DNA from 2 places in the Variovorax sp. VaC1 genome. Region 1 is predicted to be linked to the other one. Evidence: riboswitches for the same ligand, from Rfam matches in the RefSeq annotation. Region 1 holds a riboswitch; the other holds the start of a gene.

Region 1 (15,709 bases):
GACCTTCGTCGCACCGCGCTGCAGCAGGCAATCGGTGAAGCCGCCGGTCGATTGGCCCACGTCGAAGCACAGCTTGCCGGCGGGATCGATCCCGCTGGCCTGCAGTGCCCCTTCGAGCTTCAGGCCGCCGCGCGACACATAGCGCGCCTCGGCCGCATCGACCAGTTCCAGCTCGGCGGACTCGGGCACGTCGTCCTTGTTCTTGACGACCGAGCGCCACGCGTCGCTCGTGCCCGCATCGCGCCACCGCATACCGCCGGCAATGAGCCGCACGGCCTGCGAACGCGACGCGGCAAGGCCGCGCTCCACCAACAATTGATCAGCGCGCATGCAGCCGATCAGTAGCGGTACGTGTCCGGCTTGTAGGGGCCGTTCTTGCTCACGCCGATGTAGGCGGCTTGTGCGTCGGTCAGCTCGGTCAGCATGGCGCCGACCTTCTTCAGGTGCAGGCGCGCGACCTTTTCGTCCAGGTGCTTGGGCAGCACGTAGACCTTGCCGGCTTGATAAGCGTCGGGCTTGGTGAACAGCTCGATCTGGGCGATGGTCTGGTTCGCGAACGACGACGACATCACGAAGCTCGGGTGGCCCGTGCCGCAGCCCAGGTTCACGAGGCGACCCTTGGCCAGCAGGATGATCTTCTTGCCGTCCGGGAAGGTGATGTGATCAACCTGCGGCTTGATTTCTTCCCACTCGTACTTCTCGATCGACGCGACGTCGATCTCGTTGTCGAAGTGGCCGATGTTGCAGACGATGGCCTGGTCCTTCATCTTGGCCATCGTGTCGTGCGTGATGACGTCCTTGTTGCCGGTGGTCGTCACGAAGATGTCGGCCTTGTCGGCGGCGTATTCCATCGTCACGACCTTGTAGCCTTCCATCGCGGCCTGCAGGGCGTTGATCGGGTCGATCTCGGTGACCCACACCTGGGCCGACAGTGCGCGCAGTGCCTGTGCCGAGCCCTTGCCCACGTCGCCGTAGCCGGCCACGCAAGCCACCTTGCCGGCGATCATCACGTCGGTCGCGCGCTTGATGCCGTCGACCAGCGATTCACGGCAGCCGTACAGGTTGTCGAACTTGCTCTTGGTGACCGAGTCGTTCACGTTGATGGCGCGGAACAGCAGCGTGCCCTTGGCGCTCATCTCGTTCAGGCGGTGCACGCCGGTGGTGGTTTCTTCGGTCACGCCGATGATCTCGGCGGACTTGCGGGTGTACCAGGTGCTGTCGACAGCCAGCTTGGCCTTGATCGCTGCGTACAGGATGCGTTCTTCTTCGCTGGTCGGGTTGGCCAGCACGCTCTGGTCCTTCTCGGCGCGTTGGCCCAGGTGCATCAGCAGCGTGGCGTCGCCGCCGTCGTCCAGGATCATGTTCGGGCCTTCGCCCTTCGAGCCCTTGGGGCCGAAGTCGAAGATGCTGTGGGTGTAGCCCCAGTAGTCTTCGAGCGACTCGCCCTTGATCGCGAACACCGGCGTGCCCGAGGCGGCGATGGCCGCGGCGGCGTGGTCCTGCGTCGAGAAGATGTTGCACGAGGCCCAGCGCACGGTGGCGCCCAGGGCTTGCAGCGTCTCGATCAGCACGGCCGTCTGAATGGTCATGTGCAGCGAGCCCGTGATGCGCGCGCCCTTCAGCGGCTGCGCCTTCGAGAACTCTTCGCGGATGGCCATCAGGCCGGGCATTTCGGTTTCCGCAATGCGGATTTCCTTGCGGCCCCAGGCGGCAAGGGACAGGTCGGCGATCGCCTGGTCGGCGGTCGAAACGGGGGTCGGCTTGAGAACAGCGCTCATGAGAACTCCAAAACTGGTTTGAAAGATGCCACTGCGTACGGGGAAAAGACTCACCGCGAGAACAGCGGGTGAGCGTGGTTGCGATGTGGTCCGAGCCTCACGCCTGATGGCGCTGCAACGCTCCTCGGAACGGCGGATTGTAGACGGGGTGCAAGGCTGAGCCAATCCGGGGGATTTGGGCCGGCATTTGTCAGCCTCAGCGTTGAAGACACCTCTTTTTACGATTTCCCCCGGTTCGGTTCAGGAGCCAGCCGGCTCGCTGCCGAGCCCATCAGACGACAAGAAGAGGGCTCAACATGAGGATGACGAGATATCTCGCGGGTTGTGGACTGGCCGCCTTGCTGGCGGCCTGCGGAGGCGGTGGTGGCGGCGCAGCGGGTGGCGGGCTGCCGCTGGCCAGCGGCGCCGTCCAGCCGGAAGCCAAGGTCGCGGTTGCAGCCGCGACCACCAAGACACTGGACAGCGCCGATGCGCGCAGCGGCACGTACCGCGTGTATGCGGCCAACGGCACGCAGCAGACGCTGTCGGTCGACTTCGACGCCGGCAGCTACACGATGACCGACAACCTCGGCGCGGCGGAATCGGGCACTTTCAGCGAGGACTTCACCGAACCGGGCACTTACGTCTTTGCCAGCAGCCGCGTTGCGGCGGTGGTGAACACGGCGCGCTTCCGCGTGGCGGCGAATGCCATCGTCGGGGCGTTCCCGTTCCAGACGGCGTATTCGAGCCCCGCCACGTACGCGGTGCAGCCTTTCGCGGCCGCGCGCGATTTCGTGACCACCGCATCGCAACTGGACGGCACCTACAACCGGTTCGCCGCCACGCGCAGCCCCGGTGGGCCGGATTCGCAGATGCTCGCAATGCGCATTTCGGGCAGCGGCACGCTGCTGGAGTTCTGCTTCGACAGCGTGATCTACAAGATCGACCTCTGCCCCGCCGCCTCGAAGCGAACGTACACGGTCGCGGCCGGAGCCGACGACGCCTGGGTCGCGACGAACACAGCCAACGCGAACGAAACCGCGAGCTTCCGCATGGCGCGCATCGGCGGACAGAACGTCTACCTGAGCGCGGGCCTCAGCACCACGCCAGCGGTGCAATACCTGCGGATCGCCTTGCCCGATTCCTCGAACTGGCCTGCCACCCGGGGTGTCGGCGCGTCGACCGAAGGCAGTTGGGGCAGCAATGCCATCGACACCGCAAACTCCGTGCGCACGGCCACCAGCCTCGATGGCACCTACGGCAGCCTGACGCTTCCGGTCAGCGGCACCTTCCCGTCGCAGCCCGATGGCATCCGCCTCCTCAATGCCAACGGAACGCGCAAGTACTACGCGATGCAGAACGGCCTGCTGTCCGTGGTGGTCGGCACGCGCAACCCGAACACGCAGGGCTACATCCAGATCAACCTGATCGACACCGGCACCGCACCCGATGCGCGCAACGGCCGCTACAAGGTCTACGCCGGCAACGGCTCGCGGCAGACGCTGGCGCTGAACATGGACAGCCTGCGCTACGAAATGACCGACGACACCGGCGCCACCGCATCCGGCAGCTTCACGGCCGACAGCACCGAAGCCGGCAGCTTCGTCTTCGACAGCAGCCGCATCACCAGCCCGGTGAACACGGCACGCTTTCGCCTCGCGACGGACACGGTGGTCGGCGCATTTCCGTTCGCGGTCGCGCAGGTCACGCCGGCCAGCTACGCGGTGCGTCCGTTCGTCGCCTCGCGTGCATTGGTCAAGGCACAGGCCGATCTCGACGGTGTCTACAACCGTCTGGGCATCAACCTGACGGCCACGGCTGCCGATTCGTCGATCACGCAGATCCAGGTCGCCAACGGCGGCACCGCGCTCTATCTGTGCAACGACAACGTGATCTACCGCATCGACAACTGCCCTGCGGCGTCCGTGCGGACGTACACCGTATCGGCCGGCCCGACCGCTGACACCTGGCACATCGTGAACGTGGCCAATCCCTCCGACAACGGCAACTTCGGCATCGCGCGCATCGGCGGCGACAACGTCTATCTCTCGGCCGGCATCGTGCCTTCGACGCCCACCACCTCGGTGTTCCGCATCGGCCTGCCCGAGCGCACGAACTGGCCCACCATCGTCGCGCGCGGCGGGGCGACCAACGGCAGTTGGGGCAGCACGGCCATCGACGCCACCAGCTACGCGCGCACCCAAGCGCTCCCCGATGGCACCACGGCCACGCTCAATGCGACGCTGGGCTCGATGGGCGCCATCGGCCCGCTCAACCTGCGCGCGGCAACGTTCAGCGGCCCCGCTTACCACTTCGCCAGCCAGAGCAGCAAGCTCTTCGCGATGGTCGGTTCACGCAACCCGGCCACCGCGGGCGCGCTCGAGATCGGCTTGATCGACTGACCGACCGACGCGCCGAGCCCTTCGCGGAAAGGGCCGCAGGCTGCATGCCGCATCGCGCGGCATGCAGCCTTTTTTCTTCCTCATTCAGGGCTAAGTCTGCGGCCTGCACGTTTCGCGAGCGGGACGTACATTGGCCTCCCCCATCGCCCGAAAGCCACCATGCTGCCTTTTCCGCCCCATGCATCCAGAGCCCTGCTCGCCACCGCCCTCGGCCTGAGCGCCGCCATCCTGCCGCTTGCCGCATCGGCCCAAAACGCTGAAACCGTCCGCATCCGCGGCACCCTCGTGCGCGTCGATGCCAGCACGCTCGTCGTGCAGGACCGTGGCGGCGAAGTCGTCTCGCTGGCACGCCCGGCTGACATGGCGGTGTCGGAGGTCTACCGCATCAAGCTGTCCGACATCAAGCGCGGCAGCTTCATCGGCACCGCCGCCATGCCGCAGGCCGATGGCACGCAGAAGGCGCTCGAAGTGGTGGTGTTCCCCGAGGCCGCGCGCGGCACCGGCGAAGGCCATCGCCCATGGGACCTGCTGCCGCAGAGCACCATGACCAACGCCACCGTGGCCGACCTTGCCGCCGCGCCGAAATCGGTGCGCGGCGGACAGCAACTGCGGCTGACCTACAAGGGCGGCGAGAAGACCGTGATCGTGCCGCCCGACGTGCCGGTGGTCACCTTCCGCCCCGGCACCGAGGCCCTGCTGGTGCCCGGCGCCAAGGTGCTGGTGAACGCACAGGAAAAGAACGGCACGCCCACGGCACTGCGCGTGACGGCCGGCCGCAACGGCTTCGCGCCGCCGATGTGATCGGCCATCCAAGGGAAATCCCGCAGGCATTTTTTTCGCTGCGGTGAGCTTGGCCGTGCCGGTGCGGCGTATCGTGGCGAGGGACTTTTGCCGTCCGGCTGGTCCTTGCCATCCACCCGTTCACCCCGCACAGGAGATACCGCACCATGGCCACTGCCAAGAAAGCCGCCGCCAAGAAGACCACTGCCAGCAGCAGTGGCAGCAGCAAGGCGGCAGCCCCCAGCGCCGCCGACATGCTCAACCCGCTGAAGAACCTCAAGGGCATGACCGACCGCCTGCAGGAACTCAACCTGACCGGTGGCGCGGGCAAGCTGCTCGAAAGCGGCCGCAAGGACCTGCAGGCACTGATGCAGGCCAACGAGAAGTCCTACCAAGGCCTGCAGACCGTGGTGCAGCGGCAGACGGAAATGATCAAGAGCGCCATCACCGAATGGCAGGCGGCAGCCAAGGAAATGCCCGGCAAGGACGCCAAGGCCAACCTCGCCAAGCTCGACGAACTGGGCCGCCAGTCGTTCCAGCGCGCCATCGACGACATCAAGGAACTGGCCAACCTCGCCGCCAAGTCGCAGGCCGATGCCTTCGACGTGGTGCGCCAGCGCATCCAATCCAACGTGGACGAAGTGACCAAGCTGCTGCAGCGCAAATAAGCAAGCAAGCCGGCAGCGCCATGACCGCCGTTCCGCACAACATCGAACATCGCACGCCCGTCAACGGCGTTTCGCTCGCGTGGGACAGCTTCGGCGACCCTGGCGCGCCACCGCTGGTCCTCATCATGGGCCTCGGTGCTCAGATGGTTGCGTGGGACGACGCGTTCTGCGCCCGCCTTGCGCAGGCGGGCGGGCACCGGGTGATCCGCTTCGACAACCGCGACATCGGCCACTCGACGCACCTCTCGCACCTCGGCGTGCCCGACATCCAGGCGCTGATGCTGCAGGCCGTGGCGGGCAAGCCGCTGCAGGCGCCCTACACGCTGCGCGACATGGCCAACGACTGCGTCGGCCTGCTCGACGCGCTGAAGATCGAGCGCGCGCACATCGTCGGCGCCTCGATGGGCGGTGCCATCGGGCAGGAGCTGGCGATCCATCATCCGCAGCGGATGCATTCGTTCACCAGCATCATGTCGACCACCGGCAGCCCGGGCCTGCCGCCGCCCACACCCGAGGCGATGGCGGTGCTGTTCACGCCCTCGCCCACCACCTTCGAGGCCTACCTGCCGCACTACGCCAAGGTGTGGCGCGTGCTGCGCGGCCCCGACGCCTTTCCGCTCGACGAGGCACGCGATGCCGAGCGCGCGCAGCTCACCTTCCTGCGCGGGCTCAACCCGGCCGGCGTGGCGCGCCAGCTGGCGGCGATCTTCGCGTCGGGCAACCGCAAGCCGGCGCTGCGCGACGTGCGCGTGCCCACGCTGGTGATCCACGGCGACGCCGACCCGCTGGTGCCGGTGGAATGCGGCGTCGACGTGGCCGACGCCATTTCCGGCGCGCGGCTGCTGCGCATTCCGCGCATGGGCCACGCGCTGCCGATCTCGATGTGGCCACAGATCATCGACGCCATCGCCGCGCACACGGCGCAGCGCCGCGATCACTGACGACGGGGCTTCCAGCCATGACCCAGTTCTCGTCCCTCGACCCCATGGCCATCTGGCGCGAGCTCACGGCCCAGTGGGAGAAAAACACCAACGAGTTCGCCAACGAAACCATGGCCTCGGACCCGTTCCGGCAGGGCATGCATGGCGGCATGAACGCCTCGCTGACGGCGCAAAAGACGCTGGGCGAGCTGATGGCGCGCTACCTCACGCTGCTGAACCTGCCGACGCGCGCCGACATCCAGGCGCTGGGCGAGCAGTTGCAGCGCATCGACGATCACCTGGCGGACATCCGCCGCGCGATGGAAGGCGGCCGCAGCCCGGCAGCCAGTGCAACGGCCACCGCGCCGCCCATCAAGCCGCGCCGCACGAAACAGCCGCCGGCCGCGCCACAACCCACCGCGGCGGCGAAAGCGCCAGCCCGGAAGCGCCCCGCCGGAAAGCGCACGCGATGAGTTCCCTCGCCGATCTCGCCCTGCCCGACATCGGCGCAGAAATCGAGCGTGCGATCCAGCGCAACATCAAGGGCCTCGACTTCCTCACTTCCACCGCACCGGCCGTCGGCCAGACGCCGAAAGATGAAATCCATCGCCGCGGCACCCTGAGCCTGTACCACTACCGCCCGCTGGTCGACGAGATCTACCGCGTGCCCGTGCTGATGGTGATGGCCACCACCAACCGCGCCTACATCTTCGACCTCGCGCCGGGCCAGAGCATGGTCGAGTACCTGCTTCTCAAGGGCTACGACGTCTACGTGATGGACTGGAATGCGCCACGCCCCGACGAGAAGCGCCTGCGCATCGAAGACTACGTGCTCGACTTCATTCCCGATTCCATCCGCCGCGTGCAGGAAGACTCGGGCGAGGAAGACGTGACCATCGCCGGCTATTGCATGGGCGGCGTGCTCTCGACCCTCTATGCGGCGCTGCACCCCGGCGGCCCGATGAAGAACCTTGCGCTCTTCACCACGCCCATCGACTTCAGCCGCATGAAGCTCTTTCATGCATGGTCCGACCGGCGTTATTTCGACGTCGACCGGCTGATCGACACCGTGGGCAACGTGCCGCCCGAGATGCTGTTCGCCTCCTTCGACATGCTGCGCCCCGCGGGCCGCAGCGCGGGCGTGGTGCAGCTCTGGGACAACATGGCCAACGACGAGTTCGTGAAGTCGTACCGCATGTTCGACCGCTGGGGCAACGAGATGCTGCCGCTGGCCGGCGAGTACTTCCGCCAGACCGTGAAAGAGCTGATGTGGGACAACAAGCTCTACAAGAACGAACTGGTACTGGGCGGCCGCAAGGTGCTGCTGAAGAACATCAAGGTGCCCGTGCTGCATGCGCTCGCGCAGCACGACCACATCGTGCCGTACGAGGCCGGCCAGCCGCTCATTGCCAACATCGGCTCGACCGACAAGGAAGAGGTGGTGCTCAAGGGCGGCCACGTCAGCCTGGCCGCGGGCACCAACGCCGTGCGCCGGCTGTGGCCCAAACTCGACGAATGGCTTGGAGTGCGATCGACATGACCATCACCGCCGTTTCCGACACTTTCTCGCGCACCTATCCGCGCAGCGTGGTGACCAGTGAAGGCAACATCGTCCTGCGCCTGATGGCCGCCGACGACGCGCCCGCCGTGCTGGCCTTTGCACAGGCCCTGCCCGCGCACGACCTGCTCTTTCTGCCGCGCGACATCACGCAGCCCAAGGTGATGAACGCCTGGGTGCGCGCCATCGAGCGCGGCGACATCGACAGCCTGCTGGCCGTGCGCGGCGATGCGGTGCTCGCCTGTGCGGCGGTGATCCGCGATCCGCACTCGTGGTCCAGCCACGTGGCCGAGCTGCGCGTGCTGGCCGCGCCCGAGTTGCGCGGCAGCGGCATGGGCCACCGGCTCGCGCGGGAAGTCTGCGCGCTGGCCATCGAACGCGGCGCCGAAAAACTCGTCGCGCGCATGACCGTCGACCAACGCAGCGCCATCGCCGTCTTCCAGGCCCTGGGCTTTCGCCCCGAGGCGCTGTTGAGCAAGCACGTGAAAGACCGGCAGGGCGTGACGCACGACCTCGTGGTGCTGAGCCACGACGTGGCCCGGTTCGAGGCGCAGATGCGGGCGTACGGGATGACGGAGGCTTTCTAGAGGATCGACAAAGACAAATGCGCGGTTTTTTGTTGCCAAAAGCGTTCAGAAATTAGCGTCTAAAGCTACGATCCATCGGTGCCCGGAGGGGGCGCGAGATCGGTGCGCATTGCACCGGTGAGAGCGGATCGGAGAAAAAGCAATGAAGACGACATTTGCCGTGCTGTGGAGCACGGTTGTTCTGTGCCTCGGCCTGACGGCGTGCGGCGGGAGTGGAGGAAGTGGCGGCGGGAACGGCATCGCCGCGCCAATGGCCGCCGATGCCAGCGGGCTTGCCCTTCCAGATTCGCCGGCGCTTCGGGCACCGGGCGGCGAAGAGGCGCCGTCTCTGACGGCCCAGGCGGCAACGAGCCCAGCCCTGGACGCACAAGCCATCACCGCGCGCCTGAACGCCGAGGATGCGCGCAACGGCCTGTATTACGTCTATGCCGCGAACGGCACCAACGGCACACGACAAAAGCTGCGCATCAACTTCGACACCAAGAGCTACACGCTGACCGACAACCTGGGCGAAGCGACGTCCGGGATCTTCGGCGAAGACCCGGGCGAGCCGGGCACCTATCTCTTCGCGAGCAGCCGCATCACCGGCGCGGTGAACACGGCGCGCTTTCGCATTGCCGCCGATGCCATCGTCGGCGCGTTCCCATTCGAGAAGCCGTGGTCGAACCCGGTCAGCTACCAGATCACCTCCTTCATCGCGGCACGCGCCTTCGTCACCGACCCCGCGCAGCTCGACGGTGAATACAACCGCCTGGGCATCAGCCTCAACAGCGACGGCAGCGCCGACTCGCAGATCGTCCCGATGCTCATCTCGGGCAAGGGCACGCGTTTGATGATGTGCTTCGATAGCGCGATCAACCAGCCAGAAGCTTGTCCGCTCGAATCGCGGCGCGTCTACACGATCACGCCAGGAGCCGATTTCGTCTGGACCGGCACCAACGTCAACGCGCCCACCGACGTGCTGGGGTTCCGAATGGCACGCATCGGCGGGCAGAACGTGGCGCTCCTTGGAGGCAGCAGTCCCACGGCCCCCGACGTGCGGCCCTTCCGCATCGCACTGCGCGACCTGACCACGTGGCCCACGGCGCGCTACGTCGGCAGTTCCTCGGACGGCCGCTGGGGCACAAACCTCCTTGGGCCCACTAGTACTTCGCGCACCAGCTTCGATGCGACGGGAACCTCCACCACCCTTGCCCTGCCGGTGAACGACGTCGACCCCAGGATGCCCCAAGGCATACGGCTGATCAACGGCAGCGGCGTGGACAAGTATTTCGCGACCCAGAACGGCACGCTGGCAGTGATCGTCGGCGCACGCAATCCTGGCACGCAGGGCTATATCCAGATCGGCCTGTTCAAGGACAACGGCGGTGTCGACCCGCGAAGCGGCAGCTACGAGGCTTACTCCGCACAACGCGATCCGGTGAAGCTGACGCTCGATTTCGATGCCGGCACCTACCAGATGAACGAAGCCTTCCAACAAACCAGCAGCGGCACGTTCAGTGCCGACCCCTCCGATCCCGGCACCTATGTCTTTGCCAGCCCGCGCATCGCGGGAGTCGTGAACACGGCGAGGTTTCGGGTAACCGACGACGCGATCGTCGGTGCGTTCCCGTTCTATGTGAGCGCGCTCGCCACGCCGCAACACCAGGTCCAGCCCTTCGTCGCGGCGCGCAACCTGGTCACGAGCCAAGCCGATCTGCCGGGCAGCTATGACCTCATCGTGGCCGGCACGCCTGCAGCCCTCGCACCCCGCTATCTGTCGTCCAACATTGCACGGGTGGTCATCGGGCCGGACGGCGCTCTGACGAAGATCTGCAGGTTGACCCCGGTCACGACCTGCGCCGAGGAAGCATCGCCGGGCGCCTTCGTGGTGTCCACCATATCGAACCAGTGGTACCTGTTCTCGGGAGGCGGCTCGGCGCTCTTCACCTTCGTCGTGGCAAACGTGGGGAGCCGCAAGATCATGCTGGCATTCGGCCGGCAGTCTTACGGGAGCGACGACAAACTCGGCTCCTACCTGCTCCTGGGGCCACGCCAACCCACCACCGGCTCCGCCACGTGGCTCAGCGGCGCAGTGCACAGCTACTCGAGCGCGGGCGAACTGGGCGCACTGGTTACCGGCCCATCGAGCTATGCGGGCCCCTACCAGCGAGCCGATGGCACGACGGTACCGTTCGCACTGACGCTCAGCCCCGTGACGAACAACGGGCAGGTCATGACCGGTACCGATGCCAGTGGCACGCCGTTCCTCGCGATCAACGACGGCCGCTTCGTGTTCGCAATGCCATCAAACGGCGATGCGAGCCAGTTGCACATCGGCCTGATGAACTGACTCGAGGGATCGACGCAATCGACCCCGGCGGGGGCGGCCGGAGATGCGTCCTTCTAAAATCGGGTGATTCCCCCGCAGATTGCCCACCTTGTCTTTTGTCTCAGAAACCCGCCGCCGTCGCACCTTCGCGATCATTTCCCACCCTGACGCCGGCAAGACCACGCTGACCGAAAAGCTGCTGCTTTTCTCCGGCGCGATCCAGATCGCCGGCTCGGTCAAGGCGCGCAAGGCTTCGCGCCATGCCACGTCCGACTGGATGGAAATCGAAAAGCAGCGCGGCATCTCGGTGGCCTCGTCGGTCATGCAGATGCTGTACCGCGACCACGTCATCAACCTGCTCGACACGCCCGGCCACAAGGACTTCTCGGAAGACACCTACCGCGTGCTCACCGCCGTCGACTCGGCCCTGATGGTGATCGATGCCGCGAACGGCGTGGAAGCGCAGACGCGGCGCCTCATCGAGGTCTGCCGCCAGCGCGACACGCCCATCATCACCTTCGTCAACAAGATGGACCGCGAAGTGCGCGAACCGCTGGACATCCTGGACGAGGTCGAGCGCGAGCTCGGCATGCCCTGCGTGCCCATGACCTGGCCCGTGGGCCAGGGCAAGACTTTCCGCGGGATCATGAACCTGCGTACGCAGACGATGACGGTGTTCGAGTCGGGCAGCGAGCGGCTGCCGCAAGACTTCGAGACCATTCCGCTGTCGGACCGTGAAACGCTGGTCAAGCGCTTCGGCGCCGACTTCGAGACCGCCATGGACAGCATGGAACTCGCCACCGGCGCATCGCCCACCTGGGACCGCGAAGCCTTCCTCGCCGGCAAGCAGACGCCGGTGTTCTTCGGCTCGGGCGTGAACAACTTCGGCGTGATGGAAGTGCTCGACGCGCTGGTCGACCTGGCGCCCTCGCCGCAGTCGCGCACCAGCACCACGCTGGTCAACCGCCAGCCGGTGGTCAAGGAGATCCAGCCCGAGGACAAGGACTTCGCGGGCGTGGTCTTCAAGGTGCAGGCCAACATGGACGCCAACCACCGCGACCGCATCGCCTTCGTGCGCATGGCCTCGGGCAAGTACACGCCGGGCATGAAGCTGAAGGTGCAGCGCACGTCGAAAGAGCTGCGCCCCACCAGCGTCGTGACCTTCATGAGCCAGCGCCGCGAGGCGGTCGAAGAGGCCTATGCGGGCGACATCGTGGGCTTTACCACCCACGGCGGCGTGCAGCTGGGCGACACCATCACCGATGGCGCGAGCCTGCAGTTCACCGGGCTGCCATTCTTCGCACCCGAGCTGTTCATGACGGTGATTTTGAAGAACCCTCTGCGCACCAAGCAGCTTCAGCAGGGCCTGGCCCAGCTGGGCGAAGAAGGTGCGATCCAGGTGTTCCGCCCCGAAGTCGGCGGGCCGATGCTGCTGGGCGCGGTCGGCCAGCTGCAGTTCGAAGTGGTGCAGCACCGCCTGAAGGCCGAGTACGACGCCGACGTGCGGCTCGAAGGCTGCCAGTACACGGGCGCGCGCTGGATCACGGCCGACACACCGGCCGAGCTGCGCGAGTTCGTCAACGCGTATCCGGTGCGCATGGCCAAGGATGCGGCCGACACGCTGGCCTTCTTGTGCACCTCGCCGTACGACGTGCGGCTGGCGCAGGAGCGGTTCCCGAAGATCCATTTCCATCCGCTGCGGGAGCACGCGGGGCTGGCACTGCAGAGCGCCGGCTGAGCAGGTGTCGGGCGGGCGGCGCACCAGACTGTGAATTCGCATAGTCCCCACGCAGAGTAGGCCTTCCCGGTTACGATTGGCGACATAAAACATCGCAGTCTCGCAAGGCTGCGACAGATCGTCGATTTACACGCGGGGGGAGACTGATGTTCGCTGTCGGTTGGTCGAAGTCGCTGTCGAGTGCAGCGCTTGTGTGTCTGGTTCTTTCGGGCTGCGGCGGTGGCGGCGGTGGAGGGAGTTCAATCGGTTCGGGAGGCGCCTCATCCGGGGCACTCGGCCTTGGCAAATCAGCCGGATCCGATGTGATGCTCCAGGCAGCCGGCGACGAGCCGGCGCCTTCGTTCTCGGCGCAGATCGGCGACAACGCCGGCCCGAACCTGTCGGGTGCCCAAGCCCGGCTCGACGCCCCGGACCCACGAAACGGCAGCTACGCGGTCTATGCGGCCAACGGGACGCAACTGGCTCTGTCCATCGACATGAACGCGAAGCGCTACACGATGACCGACCCCGCAGGGGAATCGGTATCGGGCGCCTTTACCGAAGATTTCACCGAACCCGGCACCTACGTCTTCGACATCGCGCGCGTTCCCGCCGCCGTGAACCTGGCGCGCTTCCGCATCACGGCCGATGCCGTGGTCGGTCAGTTCCCGTTTGCGAACGCCTATTCGAACCCCGCAACCTACGCGGTGCAGCCCTTTGTCGCAGCACGCGCCTTCGTGACGGCCGGCGCAGCGGTGGACGGCGTCTACAACCGCCTGGGCATCAGCCACAACCGCGACGGCAGCGTCGACTCCCAGGCCGTGCCGATTCGCATCTCCGGCACCGGCACGTTGCTCGACATGTGCTTTGACAACACAATCTACACGATCGATGCCTGCCCCACGGGTTCGAAGCGTTCCTACTCGCTGGCCATCGACGCCAACTCGAAGTGGACCGGCACCAACGTCACCAACCCTGACGACAAGATCGGCTTCCGTGTGGCCCTCATCAACGGCCAGAACATCTACCTCTCGGCTGGCTCCAGCACGCTCGATCCCGACACCCAGGTCTTCCGCCTGGCCGTGCCGGAGTCGTCCAGCTGGCCGGCCGTCACGACGCGCGGCGGCTCCACGATGGGCACCTGGGGAAGAACGACCCTGGACACCACCACCTACGTGCGCGCGGCCTCGTACGCGGAAGACAACTACAAGACCCTGAGCCTGCCCGTGACCCCGCTGGCATCGGGGCCAGAAGGCATCCGGGTGGTGACCAACGACACCGAGAAGTACCACATCGTGCAGGGCGCAGGGCTGGCGATCGTGGCCGGCTTCCGCACCATCGCAAGCACCGTGGGCTACATCGCCTTCGGGCTGGTCGACAGCGGTTCGCCGGGCGACCAGCGTAACGGCCGCTACAAGGTCTTCGCCACCAATGGCACGCAGCAGACGCTGCGGATCAACCTGGACACGAAGCGCTACGAAATGACCGACAACACGGGCGCGACCGTGGCCGGGGCAATTGCGGACGACAGCGCGGAAACCGGCACATATATCTTCGCAACGGGCCGGGTCACCAACAACCCGTACAACACGGCACGCTTCCGGGTCTCCGGCGATGCGGTCGTCGGTGGGTTCCCGTTCGTCGCAGCATTCGCGGGTCCGGGGATCTACGCAGTGAAGCCTTTCATTGCAGCCCGGAGCTTCGTCACCCGCGCGGCGGATCTGGATGGCACCTATAACCAGTTGGCCGTGACGCAAAGCGCCGCGGGCACGGACTCATCCATCACGACGCTCAAGCTCCAGGGTGCAGGCACGGGCATGGTCCTGTGCAACAGCAATGTGATCTTGGCCATCGATGCGTGCCCGGCCGGGTCCCAGGTCGCGTACTCCGTCGGCTGGGACGCTGCCAATGCGCGCTGGCTGGCGATCCGGCTCGACAACCCGGACCCGAACCAGGGCCAGGTCTTCCATATGGCGCGTATCGGTGGCCAGAACATCCAGTTGCGCGGTGCGTTCGGCGCCAGTCAGGCCAGCACGATCTTTCGTATCGGGCTGCCCGAGTCGGCATCGTGGCCTTCGGTCACGGCGCATGGCCACTCCACCGACGGTGCATGGGGTTCCTCCGTGCTGAATGCCAACCTGAACGAGCGCACGAGCACCAACGTGAACGGCGGCGTCGGGACACTGAGCCTCCCCGTGAGCATGATTGGCGGCCCAACGGCACTGCGCAGCGTGAACGGCTTCGGGACCAACAAGTACTTCGAAGCCAGGTCGTCCGGCCTCAGTGTGCTGATTGGCGCGCGCACCAACGTCAATACCCAGGGTTACATGCAGCTCAACCTGGTGGATTGAAGAAGGTCGGAAAAAGGACTCAGCTGCCCGTCGACGCATAGCGCCGCAGCCCCAGCCGCCACACACCGAAGGCGGCCGCCAGAAACACGAAGCCCGCGAGCGGCGACACCATGCCCACCCACCCCGGCGCGCCGAGCGGATCGGTCTTGCCGAGGATGGCCAGCGCCGGGTAATAGGCGACGCAGGCCAACGGCACGGCAAAGGTCAGCACGCGGCGGAACCAGTTCGCGTACAGCGCCAGCGGGTACTGCGCCGCCTGCACGCCGCCATAAGTCAGCACGTTGGCAATCTCCAGGCTCTCGACGGTCCAGAACGCGAGCGTGCCCTGCAGTACCAGGATGCCGAGGAACAGCGCGATGCCGCCGGCCAGCGCGAACAGCGCCACCGCCACCGTGGCGGGCGTCCACGCGATGTGCGCCTGGTACGTGGCGAACACCAGCACGCCCACGCCCTGCAGCAGCCGGCCCATGCGGCTGATGCGGAAGTCGTGCCCCATCAATTGCAGCGCGAGCGGCCGCGGGCGCAGCAGCAGGCGGTCGAAGGCGCCGGTGCGCAGGAACTCGGTGCCGAGCACGTCGAAGCCGCGCCCCAATGCATCGGCGATGGCGAACATGCAGTTCACCAGTCCATAGAAAAGCGCCACCTCGCCGATGCCCCA
Region 2 (15,709 bases), on a different contig from region 1:
CGCCCACGCCATCGGCTTCGAAGGCGGGCTGATCGCCTTCCTGGTGCCGATGTTCGCGTGGGGCCTGGGCGTGTCGCTCTGGCAGGCGCTGGTGATGGACCTGGGGCTGGTGGTGTTCTTCCTGGTCTACACCTTCATCTTCAACTGGGCCTTCGATCGCGTGTTCGGTCTGCCGGCCTCGGCCATGGGCGAAGCGCAACCCGCGTAAGCCTGCGCTTACTTAACCGCCTTGCCGCGCCGGTTTGGACGCGGCAGCCGAGCGCATCGCCAGGGCACCGCTCAGGCGAAGGCGCTCGGTGTCGTTGAAGAGCGTCTCGCGCAACTGGGCCTGCTCGGCTTCGGAGGCGTTGGCGTAGCGGTCGAGCCGGGCATTCCACTCCTGCGTTTCCTGGTCGAGCGTCGCCAGGCCGCGCGCCACTTCGTAGCCGTAGGCCTCGCTGCGCGCGGCAAAGCGCTCCTGGGGGCTGGCGCCGCGCGCGTCCAGCGCCTCGGTCTGGCGCATCACGTCCAGGTGCGCCACCGATTCCTTGCGCACCTCGCGCTGTTCCGGCGACAGCCAGGCCTGCTCGCTTTTCGCGAGGGCCGCGGCCCGCTGCTCGGGCGTCAGGGCGGTGTTGGCGAGCAGTTCCAGCTTGTCGGCCATGAAGTTGTCCTGCCGGATCTGGTCGCCGAACAGGCCTTCGATTTCCTCGGGTGCGAAGTACTGGCGGCGCAGCGCCTCGCGCGCCTGCAGGCTGCGGCGCAGGTAGGCCGCGTCGCCGGGCGTGGGCGGCTGCATCGCCTGCATGGCTTCCTGCAGGTCGACGTAGCGCTCCAGCAGGCCCAAAGCGCGCACGCGCCAGTCTTCGCGCAGGTACTTGGCGAGCAGGGCGGGTGCCCTGGCCATCAGGGTGGCCTTGCTGTCGGCCTGTGCTTCGGCGAGCACCTTGTCGAAGACGGAGACCAGGTCGCTGGTCAGCAGCGCATCGGGGGCGGCGGGCGCCTGTGCCGGGCGTGGCTCGGGGCTTGCCGTGGGCCTGGCTGTGGTGGCCACGGCGTCGCGGGTGGCCGCCGGCGATGCATCGGTCGCGTCGGGCCCGGCCGCGAGCCAGCCACCGCCGACGGCGATCAGCAGCGCCCCGCCGGCGGCCCAGAAAGGCCATTGCCTGCGCATGCCCGCGCCCGCCTTCAGAGGCCCACGCTCTTCAGCCGCGCGGCCTGTTCCTTGAAGATTTCCGGCGGCTTCTTCTCGTAGTACGGGAACTGGCTGCCATAGGTGTTGCCCAGCACCTGGTTGACTTCGTCCAGATGGTTCTGGCGGTAGTCGCCCAGGTGGGTGCCCAGGCGCGTGGTGCAGACCGCGAGCAGGCCGTCGTTGGCTTCGCCGAAGAAGAAGAGCGTGCCCAGCGCCGACAGGGCGCCGTCGCTCGGGTCGAACAGGCTGAAGCCGGTCGAGACGCCCGACCACGAGTAGTAGCGCACGCCGTTGACCGTGGCCGCGCCGCTCTTGACGTCGCACGAGGAACCGGGGGCAGGGCGCCCCTGCGGGAATTTCTTGTCGAAGGCCGCGCCGCCCGCGGTGGTGAGCGAGGCGAGGGCGTTCAGCGGCACTTCGGGCAACTGGCTCGGGTCCTTGCCGGAGAGGAAGCCGATCACGTTCGTCAGCAGCCCGATGGCGGTCACGGCCACGCCTTGCGCAAGGCTGCCGTCGGGCAGCTTGGCCAGCAGGTCCGCCACCTTCGAGCCGCCGTTCGCACCGCCCACCGACGTGACCGACGCCACCATGTCGGGCGCCACCGCCGCAACGTAGCGCACCGTCGGCGCGCCCTGCGAATGGCCGATCAGGTTGAACTTGAGCGTGGGGTTCTTCTCGAGCACGCGGATGGTCTTGAGCTCCTGCAGCAGCTGCTCGCCACGGATCTCGGAGGTGTTGGTGCCCGACACCTGGGCCACGTAGACCTTGGCGCCCGCACCGGCCAGCTTGCCGGGAATGTCGTAGAAGTAATCGACACCCAGCAGGTTGTCGAAGCCCAGCAGGCCGTGGACCAGCACGATCGGGTACTTGGTCTTGGCCTCGTCGGATGTCGCGCGGGCCTGGACCAGCGTCGATGTTCCGCTGGCGGCGGCATGGGCGTTGTGCGTCAGGGCCGCTGCGGCCATGAGGCCGCAACAAAGCGCCACGGCGCGCATCGGGTTGGCTGCAAGCTGCAGTCGGGCGTTCCACTTCCTGGCCATCTGGCGCTCTCCCTTACGTTGGTTGAAAAACACGAACGTTCGTTCAGAAACGGTGGCCGCATTCTGTGGATGCACGCCGAAATGGAAACTGGGGTTTTCCCCGGGGCTGACCGAATCGCCCTAAAATGCGCGACTTCCCAAGGAGCGTTGCAGCGGCTTGCCACAGAGGCAAACCGTCAGGCTTGGGGCGACAACGACGCTCGCCTGTTCGACTGTTCCGCAGGTGAGGCCATGTCCCAGATTCCCGCTTCTTCCTCCTCTTCTTCTCCCGTTCCTCCGCCCATGAAGCTGTCCGGTCTCGAACCGGTCGCCATCGGCGAGGGCACGCTGTTCGTCAACATCGGCGAACGCACCAACGTCACCGGTTCCAAGGCCTTCGCGCGGATGATCCTGAACGGCCAGTTCGAAGAGGCCCTGGCCGTCGCGCGCCAGCAGGTCGAGAACGGCGCGCAGGTGATCGACATCAACATGGACGAGGCCATGCTCGACAGCAAGGCCGCCATGGTCCGCTTCCTGAACCTCATCGCCAGCGAGCCCGACATCGCGCGCGTGCCGGTGATGGTCGACAGCTCCAAGTGGGACGTGATCGAGGCCGGGCTGCGCTGCATCCAGGGCAAGGGCATCGTCAACTCGATCTCGATGAAAGAGGGCGTCGACAAGTTCAAGCACGAGGCCAAGCTGGTCAAGCGCTACGGCGCCGCCGCCGTGGTCATGGCCTTCGACGAGAAGGGCCAGGCCGACACCTACGAGCGCAAGGTTGAGATCTGCGAGCGGGCCTACCGCATCCTGGTCGACGAGGTGGGCTTTCCGCCCGAAGACATCATCTTCGACCCGAACATCTTCGCCATTGCCACCGGCATCGAGGAGCACGACAACTACGCGGTCGACTTCATCAACGCCGTGCGCTGGATCAAAGAGAACCTGCCGGGCGCGAAGGTCTCGGGCGGCGTGAGCAACGTGAGCTTCAGCTTCCGCGGCAACGACCCGGTGCGCGAAGCAATCCACACCGTGTTCCTGTACCACGCGATCAAGGCGGGCATGGACATGGGCATCGTCAACGCCGGCATGGTCGGCGTGTACGACGACCTCGAACCCGAACTGCGCGAGCGCGTCGAAGACGTGGTGCTCAACCGCCGCCCTGACGCCGGCGAGCGCCTCGTCGAAGTGGCCGAAACCGCCAAGAGCGGCGCGAAGGACGACAGCAAGAAGCTCGAATGGCGCGGCACGCCCGAGAACCCGGTGCACGTCAACCAACGCCTTTCGCATGCGATGGTGCACGGCATCACCGACTTCATCGTCGAAGACACCGAAGAGGCCTACCAGCAGATCCTTGCCAAGGGTGGGCGACCGCTGCACGTGATCGAAGGCCCGCTCATGGACGGCATGAACATCGTGGGCGACCTGTTCGGGCAGGGCAAGATGTTCCTGCCGCAGGTGGTGAAGTCGGCGCGCGTCATGAAGTCGGCCGTGGCCCACCTCATTCCGTACATCGAGGAAGAAAAGCGCCAGGACGAGGCCGCCGGCCGCGACGTGCGCACCAAGGGCAAGATCATCATCGCCACCGTGAAGGGCGACGTGCACGACATCGGCAAGAACATCGTCACCGTCGTGCTCCAGTGCAACAACTTCGAAGTGGTGAACATGGGCGTGATGGTCCCGTGCCACGAGATTCTTGCGAAGGCGAAGGTCGAGGGCGCGGACATCGTGGGCCTGTCGGGCCTCATCACGCCGAGCCTCGAAGAAATGCAGTACGTGGCCGGCGAAATGCAGAAGGACGACCACTTCCGCATCAAGAAGATCCCGCTGCTCATCGGCGGCGCCACCACCAGCCGCGTGCACACGGCCGTGAAGATCGCGCCGCACTACGAAGGCCCCGTGGTCTACGTGCCCGATGCTTCGCGCAGCGTGAGCGTGGCGCAGTCGCTGCTGAGCGACCAGGCCACCGCGTACATCGACGAGATCAACGCCGACTACGAGAAGGTGCGCGTCCAGCACGCCAACAAGAAGCAGGTGCCGATGTGGCCGCTGGCCAAGGCGCGCGCCAACAAGACGCCGATCGACTGGACGAACTACACGCCGCCTTGCCCCAAGTTCATCGGCCGGCGCGTGTTCAAGAACTTCGACCTCACCGAACTGGCCAAGTACATCGACTGGGGCCCCTTCTTCCAGACCTGGGACCTGGCCGGCCCGTTCCCCGCCATCCTGAAGGACGAGATCGTTGGCACCGAGGCCGTGCGCGTGTACGCCGACGGCCAGCGCATGTTGAAGCGCCTGATCGAAGGGCGCTGGCTCAGCGCCAGCGGCATCGTCGGTTTCTGGCCCGCCAACACGGTGAACGACGACGACATCGAGCTGTACACCGACGAGACGCGCAGCGAAGTCGCGCTCACCTGGTACGGCATGCGCCAGCAGACCGAAAAGCAGGTGATCGACGGCGTGATGCGCCCCAGCCGCTGCCTGGCCGACTTCGTCGCGCCGAAAGATAGCGGCCTGAAAGACTACGTGGGCATGTTCGCGGTCACCGCCGGCCTGGGCGTCGAGAAAAAAGAGAAGTACTTCATCGACGACCTGGACGACTACTCGGCCATCATGCTCAAGGCCCTGGCCGACCGGCTGGCCGAGGCCTTCGCCGAGGCATTGCACCACCGTGCGCGCACCGACTTCTGGGGCTACGCGCCCGACGAAGGCCTGAGCAACGAGGACATGATCGGCGAGAAGTACCGCGGCATCCGCCCCGCGCCAGGCTACCCGGCCTGCCCCGACCACAGCGTGAAGCGGCCGATGTTCGACCTTCTGGCGTGCGCGGACATTGGCATGACCCTGACGGAAAGCCTCGCTATGATGCCCGCCGCCAGCGTGAGCGGCTTCTACCTGGGCCACCCCGAGGCGACGTACTTCAACGTCGGCAAGATCGGGCACGACCAATTGCAGGACCAGGCCGCGCGACGCAAGGAAAGCGAATCCGACCTCGAGCGTCTGCTGGCGCCCAATCTTTGAGCGTTCTTCTTTGAACCTGCCGGCCGGCGTGGCCGCCCGGCACCGGGAGTTGTTATTCAGAAGCTGATGTTTGCAGCCGCGCACTACGCGGCACTGGCGATTTTCGTGATCAGCTGCTGGGGTGCCGGACGCGCCGTGCTGGCCCGCCTGGCGCCGCCGCCCCGGCGCGACGCGTGGCTCGAAGGCGCCGTGGCCGTGGCGCTTGGCGTCGGCCTTTTCATCTGCGTGTTCCAGGCGCTGGCCATCTTCGGTGCCTTCAAGGTCGAGGCCACCATCGCGCTGGTCGCGGCCGGCGTGGTGGCCGCTGCCTTGCAATTGCCCGCATGGCTGCGCGAGCAACGTGCGCTGCGCGCCCATGCCGCCGTGGCACCGTGGACATGGTTCGACAGGGTCGCGATGGTCGCGCTGGCGCTGGTTGCCTTGCCCGCGCTCGTCGCGCCGCTCGCACCGCCCGCCGCCTTCGACGAGCTGATGTACCACCTGCCCTATGCGCGCGAGGTCGCGCAGAACGGCTCGCTGGGCATCCACGCGTGGCTGCGCTACCCCTGGTTCCCGTACAACTACAACCTGCTCTACGCCGCCGCGCTGCAGGTGGGCGACGACGTGCTGCCGCACTTCCTCAACGGGCTGGCGGGTGCGTTGTCGGTGGTGATGGTGCTGCGCCTGGGCACGCTGCATGCCAGTCGGCTCACCGGCCTTGTGGGTGCGGCCATCTGGCTGGGGCTCGGTGATTATTCGAACGCGCTGATCGACATGGGCGTGGCGCTCTTCGTGCTGACGGCCTGCGTGTCGCTGTGGTGGTGGCGCGAGTCCGAGCCCGTGCACAGCGGCGCGCGCTGGCTGGCACTGGCTGCGTTCTTTCTGGGGCTGGCGGCCGGCTCGAAGTACCAGGCGCTGGTCTTCCTGCCGCTGGTGGCGCTGTTCGTCGTCTGGCACGAGCGCCGGCCGAAGGTCTGGGCGCTCGCGCTGCTGTGCTTCGTGATTCCGTGCCTCTACTGGTACGCGCGCAACGCCGTCATGACCGGCGACCCCTTCATCCCCATCGGCGCCCGCGTTTTCGGCTTCACCGAATGGGTGCCCGAGGACTACGTGCGGCAGGTCGACGACGTGCGCGCGCACGCGGCCATGCCGAACCCGCTCATCTGGCTGGTGGTGCTGGCGCCCTTCAGCGTGTTCTGGAAGCGTTCCGCGGCGGTGCGCGCGGCGGGCTGGTTCTGCCTGTACTCGGTGATCGTGTGGGCCGTGACTTCGCGCTATCCGCGCTACCTGATGGCCTCGTTTCCGCTGCTCGCGATGACGGCGGCCGTGGGCTGGCAGGTGTTCTTCGGTTGGATCGCCGCAGGTGTGCGCCGCGTCTTCGGCGCGAAGCGCACGCCGGCCACCGAAGCCAACACCGCATTCACCGGCGCCATGAGCCGCAACACCGCGCGCTCCGGCGCCCGCGTCGGCGACTGGGTGGCCGTGCTGCTGCTCGCCGTGCTGGCCGCCGTCGCCGTGCGCCAGACCGCGGCCAAGGTGGCGATGATCTCGCCCGACCCCGAGGCGCGCGAAGCCTTCCTGCGCAAGAACGTGCCGGGCTATGCCGTCATGGACTACATGCGCCGCAACGCCACCGGCCGCGTCTACCAGATCGCGCTGAGCGAGGCGATCTACTACGGCCCGAACCCGATCTGGGGCGATACGCTCGGCCCGTGGCGCTATGCCGACTTTCTCTTGCTGCCGCCCGCCGACATGGCGCGCAAGCTGGCCCAGCAGGGCTTCGCCGCCATCGTCATGTCGCCGGAGATGGTGCCGATCTTCACCACGCGGCCCGGCTTCGACACCCATTTCAACCTGCTGCTCGACAAAGACGGCAGCCGGGCCTACAGCATCCTTCCGAGCGCAGCACCATGACCGACGCCGATCTCTCCGCCGCCTCCTTCGCCGCTTCTTCCGCGAGCCGAAGCCGCAGCGGTGCGGCGCTGCGCATCGCCGCCGTCATCCCCTGCTACAACGAAGCGTTGGCCATCGCGCAGGTGGTCGAGGGCTTCCGCGCGGCGCTGCCCGAGGCCGAGATCCACGTCTTCGACAACAACTCGACCGATGACACGGCAGCCGTGGCACGCGCGGCGGGCGCCATCGTCACGCACGTGGCGGCGCCCGGCAAGGGCAACGTGGTGCGGCGCATGTTCGCGGACGTCGAGGCCGACGTGTACGTCATGGTCGACGGCGACGCCACCTACGACACCGGCGCCGCGCGCCGCCTGATCGACCGGCTGGTCGACGGCAACCTCGACATGGTGGTCGGCAACCGGGTCGACGACGGCCAGGACGCGCAGACCTACCGCAAGGGCCATCGCTTCGGCAATCGCCTGCTCACCGGCGCGGTGGTGCAGCTTTTTGGCGGCGGCCTCACCGACATGCTCTCGGGCTACCGCGTGTTCTCGCGGCGCTATGCGAAGTCGTTCCCGGCACTGTCGCGCGGCTTCGAGACCGAGACCGAACTCACGGTGCACGCGCTCGAACTGCGCATGCCTTACGCCGAGGAAAGCACCGCCTACAGCACGCGGCCCGAGGGCTCGCACAGCAAGCTCTCGACCTACCGCGATGGCTGGCGCATCCTCAAGGCCATCTGCAAGCTCTTCGTGAGCGAGCGGCCGCTGCAGTTCTTCTCGATCATCGCGGCCCTGCTCATGGTGGCATCGATCGCGCTGGCCGTGCCGCTGCTCATGACCTACATGCACACCGGCCTGGTGCCCCGGCTGCCCACGGCTGTGCTGTCCACCGGCGCGATGCTGGCGGCGATGCTGTCCTTCGTGTGCGGCATCGTGATGCACACCGTCACGCTCGGCCGGCAGGAGGCCAAGCGCCTGTGCTACCTGGCCATACCGGGTGTGCGCGACCGCATCACGCAGCAGCAGCAACAACAACGATGAAGCTCGGCCGCGAGTTCCTCTCGTTCGCCGTGGTCGGCGTGATCGGTCTCGTGGTCGACGTGGTGCTGCTGTACCTGCTGGCGCCGATGCTCGGCTGGTACGTGGCGCGGGTCGTCTCGTTCCTGGCGGCCGCCACCACGACCTGGGCCTTCAACCGTCGCTACACCTTTGCCACGCGCGTCTCGGCAAAGGGCTCGATCTGGCGTGAGTACTTCAGCTACCTGGCCACCATGGTCGCGGGCGCCGTGCTGAACTACGGCGCCTATGTGCTGACACTGCACTGGGTCGAGGGGCGCTGGGCTGCCGCGCTGGGCGTGGCAGTGGGCAGCATCGCGGGGATGGGCGCGAACTTTCTGTCGGCGCGCTTCCTGGTCTTCCGTTCGAAGTAACCGTCTTGCTCCCTCCCCCTCTGGGGGAGGGCTGGGGTGGGGGCACGCGGCGCATCCATCGGGCATCCAGCCTGCCCCCATCCCAACCTTCCCCCAGAGGGGGAGGGAGAAAGAGGAAGCACTGACGCTCTCAGTGCGCGCCCGACACCACTACCGGAATCTCTGTCGCGGGCGGCGTGTTGCGGCTGCGGCCGCAGCGCACGATGCCGTCGATCATCACCATGCCCACGCCCGGGATGTCGCCGAGCTGCACGCTTTCGAGCAGGCCCGGCGCGGGCGAGTGCTGCGCGCGGTCCATGAAGACAAAGTCGGCATCGCGACCCACTTCGACCAGCCCGCAGTTGAGCTTGCGGATCTTCGCGGTGTTGCCGGTGGCAAAGCAGAACACCAGCTCGGCCGGGATGTTCGCGATCGACGACAGCATCGCCACCATGCGCAGGATGCCCAGCGGCTGCACGCCCGAGCCCGCGGGCCCGTCGGTGCCCAGGATCACGCGGTGCAGGCACTTCAGTTCGAGCGCGGCCTTGGCTGCCGCGATGGCGACCTTCTCGTTGCCGTTGTGCACGATCTCGATGGCGCGCGAGCTCTTCTCGCACAGCTCGCACACATGCGCCTCGGGCAGCGAGGTGTGGCCGCCGTTGATGTGGCCGATGATGTCGGCGTCGGCTTCGAGCACCACGTCCTTGTCGATCAGGCCCGAGCCCGGGATCGACGGGCCGCCCGTGTGGATCGTGCTCTGGATGCCGTACTTGCGCGCCCAGGCCACCATCTCCTTGGCCTCGTAGCCGGCCTTCACCGAGCCCAGGCCGACTTCGCCGAGCAGGCCCACGCCGGCTTCGGCGAGTTCCTTGAAGTCGCTCTCGACCATGCCTTTTTCGATGACCGGCGCGCCGGCCAGCACCTTCACGCCGCCGGGGCGGAAGTTGTCGAAGGCGCGCTGCGCGGTGATGGCCAATGCCTTCAGGCCGACGATGTCCTTCGGGCGGCCGGGCAGGTGCACTTCGCCCGCGGAAATCATCGTCGTCACGCCGCCGTGCATGGTCGAGTCGATCCAGCCGATCTGGCCCTGGCGCGGCGTCCAGTCGCCGAACACCGGGTGCACGTGGCTGTCGATCAGGCCCGGTGCCACGCAGGTCTTGCGCGCGTCGATGACGGTCTGGGCGCCTTCGAGGTCGCAGTCTTTCTCCTTGCCGACCGCGACGATCAGGCCGTCGTTCACCACGATGGTGTCGGCGTCGAGGATGGGCTTGTCGATGTCGCCCGAGAGCAGCAGCCCGATGTTCTTTATGACGACCTTGCCCGACTTTGCGCCGGCTGCGATTTCTGCCATTTCGTGGTGTCCTCGTCGTGGGGTGGGGAGTTGTTGTCTTGTATGTCGTCCGCGCGCACGGTGCGCAGCACGGTCTCGATCACGAAGTCTTCCCAGTGCGTGATCGCCTCGGGCGATTCCAGCGGCTCGCCGAGGAAGGCGGTCAGCGTGTGCCGGTTCGAGGTGTAGAAATAGCCGGTGGACGCGATCAGCAGGTAGATGTCGCGAGCCACGAGGTCCTTGCGGAACAGGCCCTGCGAAGAACCGCTGGCCAGGATCTCGGAAATGATCGCCACCGCCCGCGACGAATACTCGCGCGCCCGCAGCGACTTCGAGATGTGCCGGCCCTTGTGCAGGTTCTCGGTGTTCAGCAGCGTCACGAACTCGGGGTTCTTGCGGTAGTAGCCGAGCACGAAGCGGATCACTTCGGTGAGCGCTTCCACGGGGCGGCTCGCGTCGAGCGCAATGGCGGCCTCGGCATCGTCCATGCGCTGGTAGATGCCTTCGAGCACCGCGATGAAGAGGCCTTCTTTGCTGCCGAAGTAGTAGTAGATCATCCGGTCGTACGACTTGGCCGCCTTGGAGATCTTCTCCACGCTGCCGCCGTCGTAGCCGTACTTGGCGAACACCTTGGTCGCCGACTTCAGGATGCTGTCGCGCGTGGCCTGCGCCGCCGCCTCGCGCACGCCGATGCGGCGCTGGGGCTTGGTCAACTTCGTGGCGGTGCGGCTGTCGGCCATCGTGCGCGCGGCGTCTCTTGGCTTACTTTTCTGCGAAGGCGCGTTCGACGACGAAGTCGCCCGGCGTCGAGGTGTTGCCTTCCTTGAAGCCACGCGCCTCGAGGATGTGCTTCAGGTCGACCAGCAGGCCGGGGCTGCCGCACAGCATGACGCGGTCTTCCTCGACGTTCAGGGGCGGCAGGCCCAGGTCATCGGTGAGCTTGTTGCTCTCGATCAGGTCGGTGATGCGGCCCTGGTTGCGGAACTCTTCGCGCGTGACCGTGGGGTAGTAGAGCAGCTGCTTTTCGATCATCTCGCCCAGGATCTCGTGCTTGGGCAGGTGGTCGGTCACGAGGTCGTGGTAGGCCAGCTCGTCGACCTGGCGCACGCCGTGCACCAGGATGACCTGCTCGAACTTCTCATACGTCTCGGGGTCGCGGATGATGCTCATGAACGGTGCAAGGCCGGTGCCCGTGCCGAACAGGTACAGGCGCTTGGCGGGCAGCGTGTAGTCGATCAGCAAAGTGCCGGTGGGCTTGCGGCCCACGATGATGGTGTCGCCCACCTGGATGTGCTGCAGCTTCGAGGTGAGCGGGCCGTCTTCCACCTTGATGCTCAGGAACTCGAGGTGCTCCTCGTAGTTGGGGCTCACGATGCTGTAGGCGCGCAGCAGGGGCTTGTTGTTGACCTTCAGGCCGATCATCGTGAAATGACCGTTCGAGAAGCGCAGCGCCGCATCGCGCGTGGTGGTGAAGGTGAACAGGCGGTCGGTCCAGTGGTGGACGCTCAGGACGCGTTCTTCGCTGAATGCACTCATACAGAACTCAAGTGTTGGTTGAAAACAGAGGAAGGTGGCTGAGCCGAAATGCACGCCTGTGGGGCGGCAACCGTCGGCCGGCTTCGAACCCTCCATTGTCGTTGGTCGGCAAAAACCCCGAGAGAAAACACCATTGCAAGCATCGGGCCCGTTTGCTACATTGACCTCGAATGTAGTGAACGCAACATGAAAGTGTAGGGAATGCTACACAAACGGCAGTCGACGCACAAGCGGGCAGACGGCACGTTTGTTGCAACCCTCGCCGGACGGTATTGCCCGACACACGCCCACGAGATCGCCCCGATGACAGAACACACCAAGACAGACGGATTGCCCGGCATCGACATGCCGGTGGTTGCCGAAGCCGGCAGCAGCGCCTTCGGCAAGGCGCCGCCGCGCAACGAGCGCATGAGCACCGCCAAGGTCGAGTGCAACGCCTGCCCCGTGCTGTGCCAGATCTCCGACGGCCGCACCGGTGCCTGCGACCGCTATGCCAACAAGGAAGGCGTGCTGGTGCGTGTCGACCCCGTGGTGCTGCTGCGCCGCGCAATCGCAGCCGATGCGCCCGCGCTGGTGCCGTTCAATCGCACCACCGAAGAAGCCGCCACCACAGCCGATGCAGCGGGCGCAGTGGCCGCACCCGACTGGAACGGCGACCTGCTGCACGCCGACGAAGTCTTCGTCACCGGCGTGGGCTCGTCCACCACCTACCCCGACTACAAGCCCGCCCCCTTCATCGTGGCTTCCAAAGCCCGTGGCGTCGACATGGTCACCGTCGTCACCGAGGGCATCTTCAGCTACTGCAGCTTCAAGGTGAAGATCGACACCGACCGCTTCCTCGGCTCCGAGCAGGCCAACGTGCGCTACCGCGGCGAGGTCGTGGGCCACGTCACCACGGCCGAATACGGCTCGCAGATGCTGTCGCTGGGCGGCGTGCATCACCTCACCGGCGGCAGCAAGAAAGAGGGCCGCATGACGGCCGAGCTGATGCAGCTGCTGGGCAACAAGAAGGCGGTGGAATGCACCATCGACGGCGGCTCCACCCTCGTCATCCAGGCCGGCAAGGCACCCATCGTCAACGGCGTCGAAGAGCAGCGCATGCGCGTGGGCTGCGGCTCGGCGGCGGTCGGCATCTTCGCGCGCCAGTTCGCGGGCGTGGCCGACGAGGTGGTGGTGGTCGACGACCACATCACCGGCGTGCTCACCGAGCACCAGGCCGGCCGCTGCCTCGACATGTCGCCCTCGGGCATCCAGATGCTGGGCCGCAAATCGACACCGGGGCGCTACTTCCAGGTGGCGAACCCGGGCAACGGCTGGGGCGGCACCGACATCGCCGATCCGCTCGCGATCATCGAAGGCTGGGAAGAGGGTGTCGCGCGCCCCGGCCTGCGCCTGCTCATGACATCGACCACCGGCGAGCATGCGCAGTGGTACGTGCTCGACGAGGCGCTCAAGCCGGTCGAGCACCCGATGCCGCCCGAAGTGAAGCGCATCGTTGATCGCATCGGCGAGAACTGCGAGCCGTCGCTGTGCACCGTGTTGTTCCTCGGCGGCGCCGGCGGCAGCCTGCGTGCAGGCGTCACCGAAAACCCGGTGCTGCTCACGCGCGCCATCAAGCGTGCGCTGGTCAACGTCACCTGCGGCGGCGCGCCGGCCTATGTGTGGCCCGGCGGTGGCATCACCGTGATGGCCGACGTCATGCGCATGCCCGACAACAGCTTCGGCACCGTGCCCACGCCGGCCATCGTGGCGCCCATCGAATTCAGCATGCGCCGCGACGACTACGAAGCGCTCGGCGGCCACATGGGGCACATCTTCTCGCTCGAACAGGCGCTTGCGCGCGGTGCGTGGCAGGAAGACGGCGCGCCGCTCGCGCGGCAGTGGCTCGCGATCGACGAGGCCAATCCGTGGCCGCTCGGTCACGCGCCGATGCTGGGTTGAAAAATGCCCGCGTCGATGCGCGCCGTGGTTCTTGCTCCTTCCCCCTCTGGGGGAAGGCAGGGATGGGGGCGGGCAGAGCGCCCGATGGCCGCGCCGCGTGCCCCCACCCCAACCCTCCCCCGGAAGGGGAGGGAGAAATGCGCACCCCTCGAGGGCGAGCCATGACCGCCCAACGCACAGCGCTCGACAACGACCGCTGGCATTTCAACCACGGCCCCATCGACATCGTGGCCGAAGCGCACGGCGACCGGTACGCCGTCGCGGCCGCGCACGACGCGGCCTGGGCGCGCTTCTCGCACGTGCTCGAAGAGCTGGTGCAAGAGCTGCCGCTGCTGCGCCTGCCGGTCACCGACAAGCTGCGCCCGCGCGGCGTCATCGCACGCCGCATGTGGGACGCCTGCGCCGCGTTCTCGCCGATGTTCATCACGCCGATGGCGGCGGTCGCGGGTGCCGTCGCGCAGGAGCTGATGCCCTTCTACGAGCGCCCCGGCATCGAGCGTGCATGGATCAACAACGGCGGCGACATCGCGCTGCACCTCGCGCCCGGCCAGAGCGCGCGCGTCGGTGTCTTCGCCGACATCGCGCGTTTCGACTGGCGCGAAAACAGCGGCCTGCTCACCACCGACGGCCAGTTCGAGCTGCACGCCGACCAGCCCGTGCGCGGCGTGGCCACCAGCGGCTGGCGCGGCCGCAGCTTCTCGCTGGGCATCGCCGACAGCGTGACGGTGCTGGCCGCCACCGCAGCGCAGGCCGACGCCGCCGCCACCGTGATCGCCAACGCCGTCGATGCCGACGACCCCGCCATCCGCCGCCGCCCCGCGAACGAATGCAAGGACAACAGCGACCTGGGTGACACCCTCGTCACCGTCGACGTGCCGCCGCTCGCACCGTCGCAGGTCAGGAGCGCACTCGATACGGGCGCGATCTGCGCGAAGGTGCTGCAAAAAGGCGGGCTCGTGTGGGCCGTTCTACTCGTTTGCCAGGGGCAGTGGAAACTCGTCGAGCCCTTATGCTCGAAGGCGCTCAAGAGCAAGCTGCCCAAGACAGTTGGTTCAGTATTTGCTTAACGAAAAGCAAGGTTCTTTTTCATGATCGAAATCCGTCGCGTCTTCACCCATGTCGAGCACATTCACCACGAGTTCGGACCGCGTGCCGACACGCCGTTGGTGCGCGGTGCCATCGGCGCCGTGCTGACCAATCCCTTCGCCGGCCGCTACGAGCCCGACATCCTTCCGATGATGGCGCTGCTCGACCCGGTGGGCGTCGACATGGCGCACAAGCTGCACGCCGCCATGGACGTGCCGCTCGACCAGATCGCCACCTACGGCAAGGGCGCCATCGTCGGTGCCGACGGCGAGCTGGAGCACGGTGCGCTCTGGCACGTGCCCGGCGGCTACGCCATGCGCGAACTGCTCGGCTGGAAGGGCAGCCGCGCGGCCTACACCGCGGGCAAGGCCGAAGAAAAAACCGGCCAGCCCGGCAATGCGCTTTCCATCGTGCCTTCGACCAAGAAGGTCGGCCCGCCCGGCGCCGCGCTCGACGTGCCGCTCACCAACATCAACGCGAGCTACGTGCGCGGCCAGTTCGACGCCATCGAAGTGCGCGTGCCCGGTGCGCCGGCTGCCGACGAGATCGTCTTCATCCTCGCAATGAGCACCGGCTACCGCGTGCACGCCCGCGTCGGTGGCCTGCTCGCGAAAGACATCAGCAAGTGGGACGGCCTGCGCTGATCCCCGCGCGCACAAAGACAAGCCAAAGAGACAAGACAAGGACCACACAGAACATGACCGCCAACATCCGCAAGCTCGTCATCCAGGTCGATGAAACCCGCAAGGAAATGGGCCAGGACGTGACGCCGCCCACGCGCCGCGCCGTCGCCATCGCCGTCATCGAGAACCCCTACGCCGGCCGCTACAGCGAGAACCTCGACGAGCTCATCGCCATCGGCGAAGAGCTCGGTGCGCTGCTCGGCCAGAAGGCCGTGAAGGCGCTAGGCATCGAGCCCGGCCAGGCGCAGAGCTACGGCAAGGCCGCCATCGTCGGCGAGCGCGGCGAGCTCGAACATGCCGCCGCCATCCTGCACCCCAAGCTCGGCGCGCCGCTGCGCGTGGCCGTTGAAAAGGGCGCGGCGCTCGTGCCTTCGGCCAAGAAGCAGGGCACGCTCGGCACCGCCATCGACGTGCCGCTCGGCCATAAAGACGCCGCCTTCGTGCGCAGCCATTTCGACGCCGTCGAAGCCCGCGTATCCGACGCGCCGCGCGCCAACGAAATCGTGGTCGCCGTGGCCGTCACCGACAGCGGCCGCCCGCTGCCGCGCATCGGCGGCCTGCAGGCCAGCGAGATCAAGGGCGAAGACGGCCTTCGCTGAGCCGGCCGCTTTCGCACCACCGTCACAACATCGTGTTTAT

Evidence for each region. Region 1 has a riboswitch for S-adenosylhomocysteine ahead of ahcY (adenosylhomocysteinase). Riboswitches for the same ligand answer to the same signal wherever they lie in the genome.
Region 2: another riboswitch for S-adenosylhomocysteine. It lies ahead of metH (methionine synthase); the one in region 1 lies ahead of ahcY (adenosylhomocysteinase).

Annotation. Positions count from the first base shown of each region.
Region 1 is NZ_JBIGLT010000002.1:1,007,295-1,023,003, forward strand. Features, by position in the region: gene ACGLHS_RS11645 (TlyA family RNA methyltransferase) at 1-330, opposite strand, end outside; gene ahcY (adenosylhomocysteinase) at 339-1,778, opposite strand; S-adenosyl-L-homocysteine riboswitch at 1,842-1,910, opposite strand; gene ACGLHS_RS11655 (hypothetical protein) at 2,075-4,159, shown strand; gene ACGLHS_RS11660 (hypothetical protein) at 4,319-4,960, shown strand; gene phaP (TIGR01841 family phasin) at 5,107-5,607, shown strand; gene ACGLHS_RS11670 (alpha/beta fold hydrolase) at 5,628-6,548, shown strand; gene ACGLHS_RS11675 (hypothetical protein) at 6,566-7,000, shown strand; gene ACGLHS_RS11680 (alpha/beta fold hydrolase) at 6,997-8,067, shown strand; gene ACGLHS_RS11685 (GNAT family N-acetyltransferase) at 8,064-8,672, shown strand; gene ACGLHS_RS11690 (hypothetical protein) at 8,815-11,004, shown strand; gene ACGLHS_RS11695 (peptide chain release factor 3) at 11,093-12,721, shown strand; gene ACGLHS_RS11700 (hypothetical protein) at 13,027-15,051, shown strand; gene ACGLHS_RS11705 (ABC transporter permease) at 15,071-15,709, opposite strand, start outside.
Region 2 is NZ_JBIGLT010000007.1:536,276-551,984, reverse strand. Features, by position in the region: gene ACGLHS_RS27935 (PACE efflux transporter) at 1-208, shown strand, start outside; gene ACGLHS_RS27930 (lipase secretion chaperone) at 221-1,153, opposite strand; gene ACGLHS_RS27925 (triacylglycerol lipase) at 1,168-2,214, opposite strand; S-adenosyl-L-homocysteine riboswitch at 2,348-2,423, shown strand; gene metH (methionine synthase) at 2,497-5,211, shown strand; gene ACGLHS_RS27915 (ArnT family glycosyltransferase) at 5,278-7,104, shown strand; gene ACGLHS_RS27910 (glycosyltransferase) at 7,101-8,126, shown strand; gene ACGLHS_RS27905 (GtrA family protein) at 8,123-8,515, shown strand; gene ACGLHS_RS27900 (amidohydrolase family protein) at 8,646-9,845, opposite strand; gene ACGLHS_RS27895 (TetR family transcriptional regulator) at 9,800-10,564, opposite strand; gene ACGLHS_RS27890 (ferredoxin--NADP reductase) at 10,587-11,360, opposite strand; gene ACGLHS_RS27885 (6-hydroxynicotinate reductase) at 11,664-13,301, shown strand; gene ACGLHS_RS27880 (UPF0280 family protein) at 13,463-14,368, shown strand; gene ACGLHS_RS27875 (amino acid synthesis family protein) at 14,390-15,031, shown strand; gene ACGLHS_RS27870 (amino acid synthesis family protein) at 15,085-15,669, shown strand.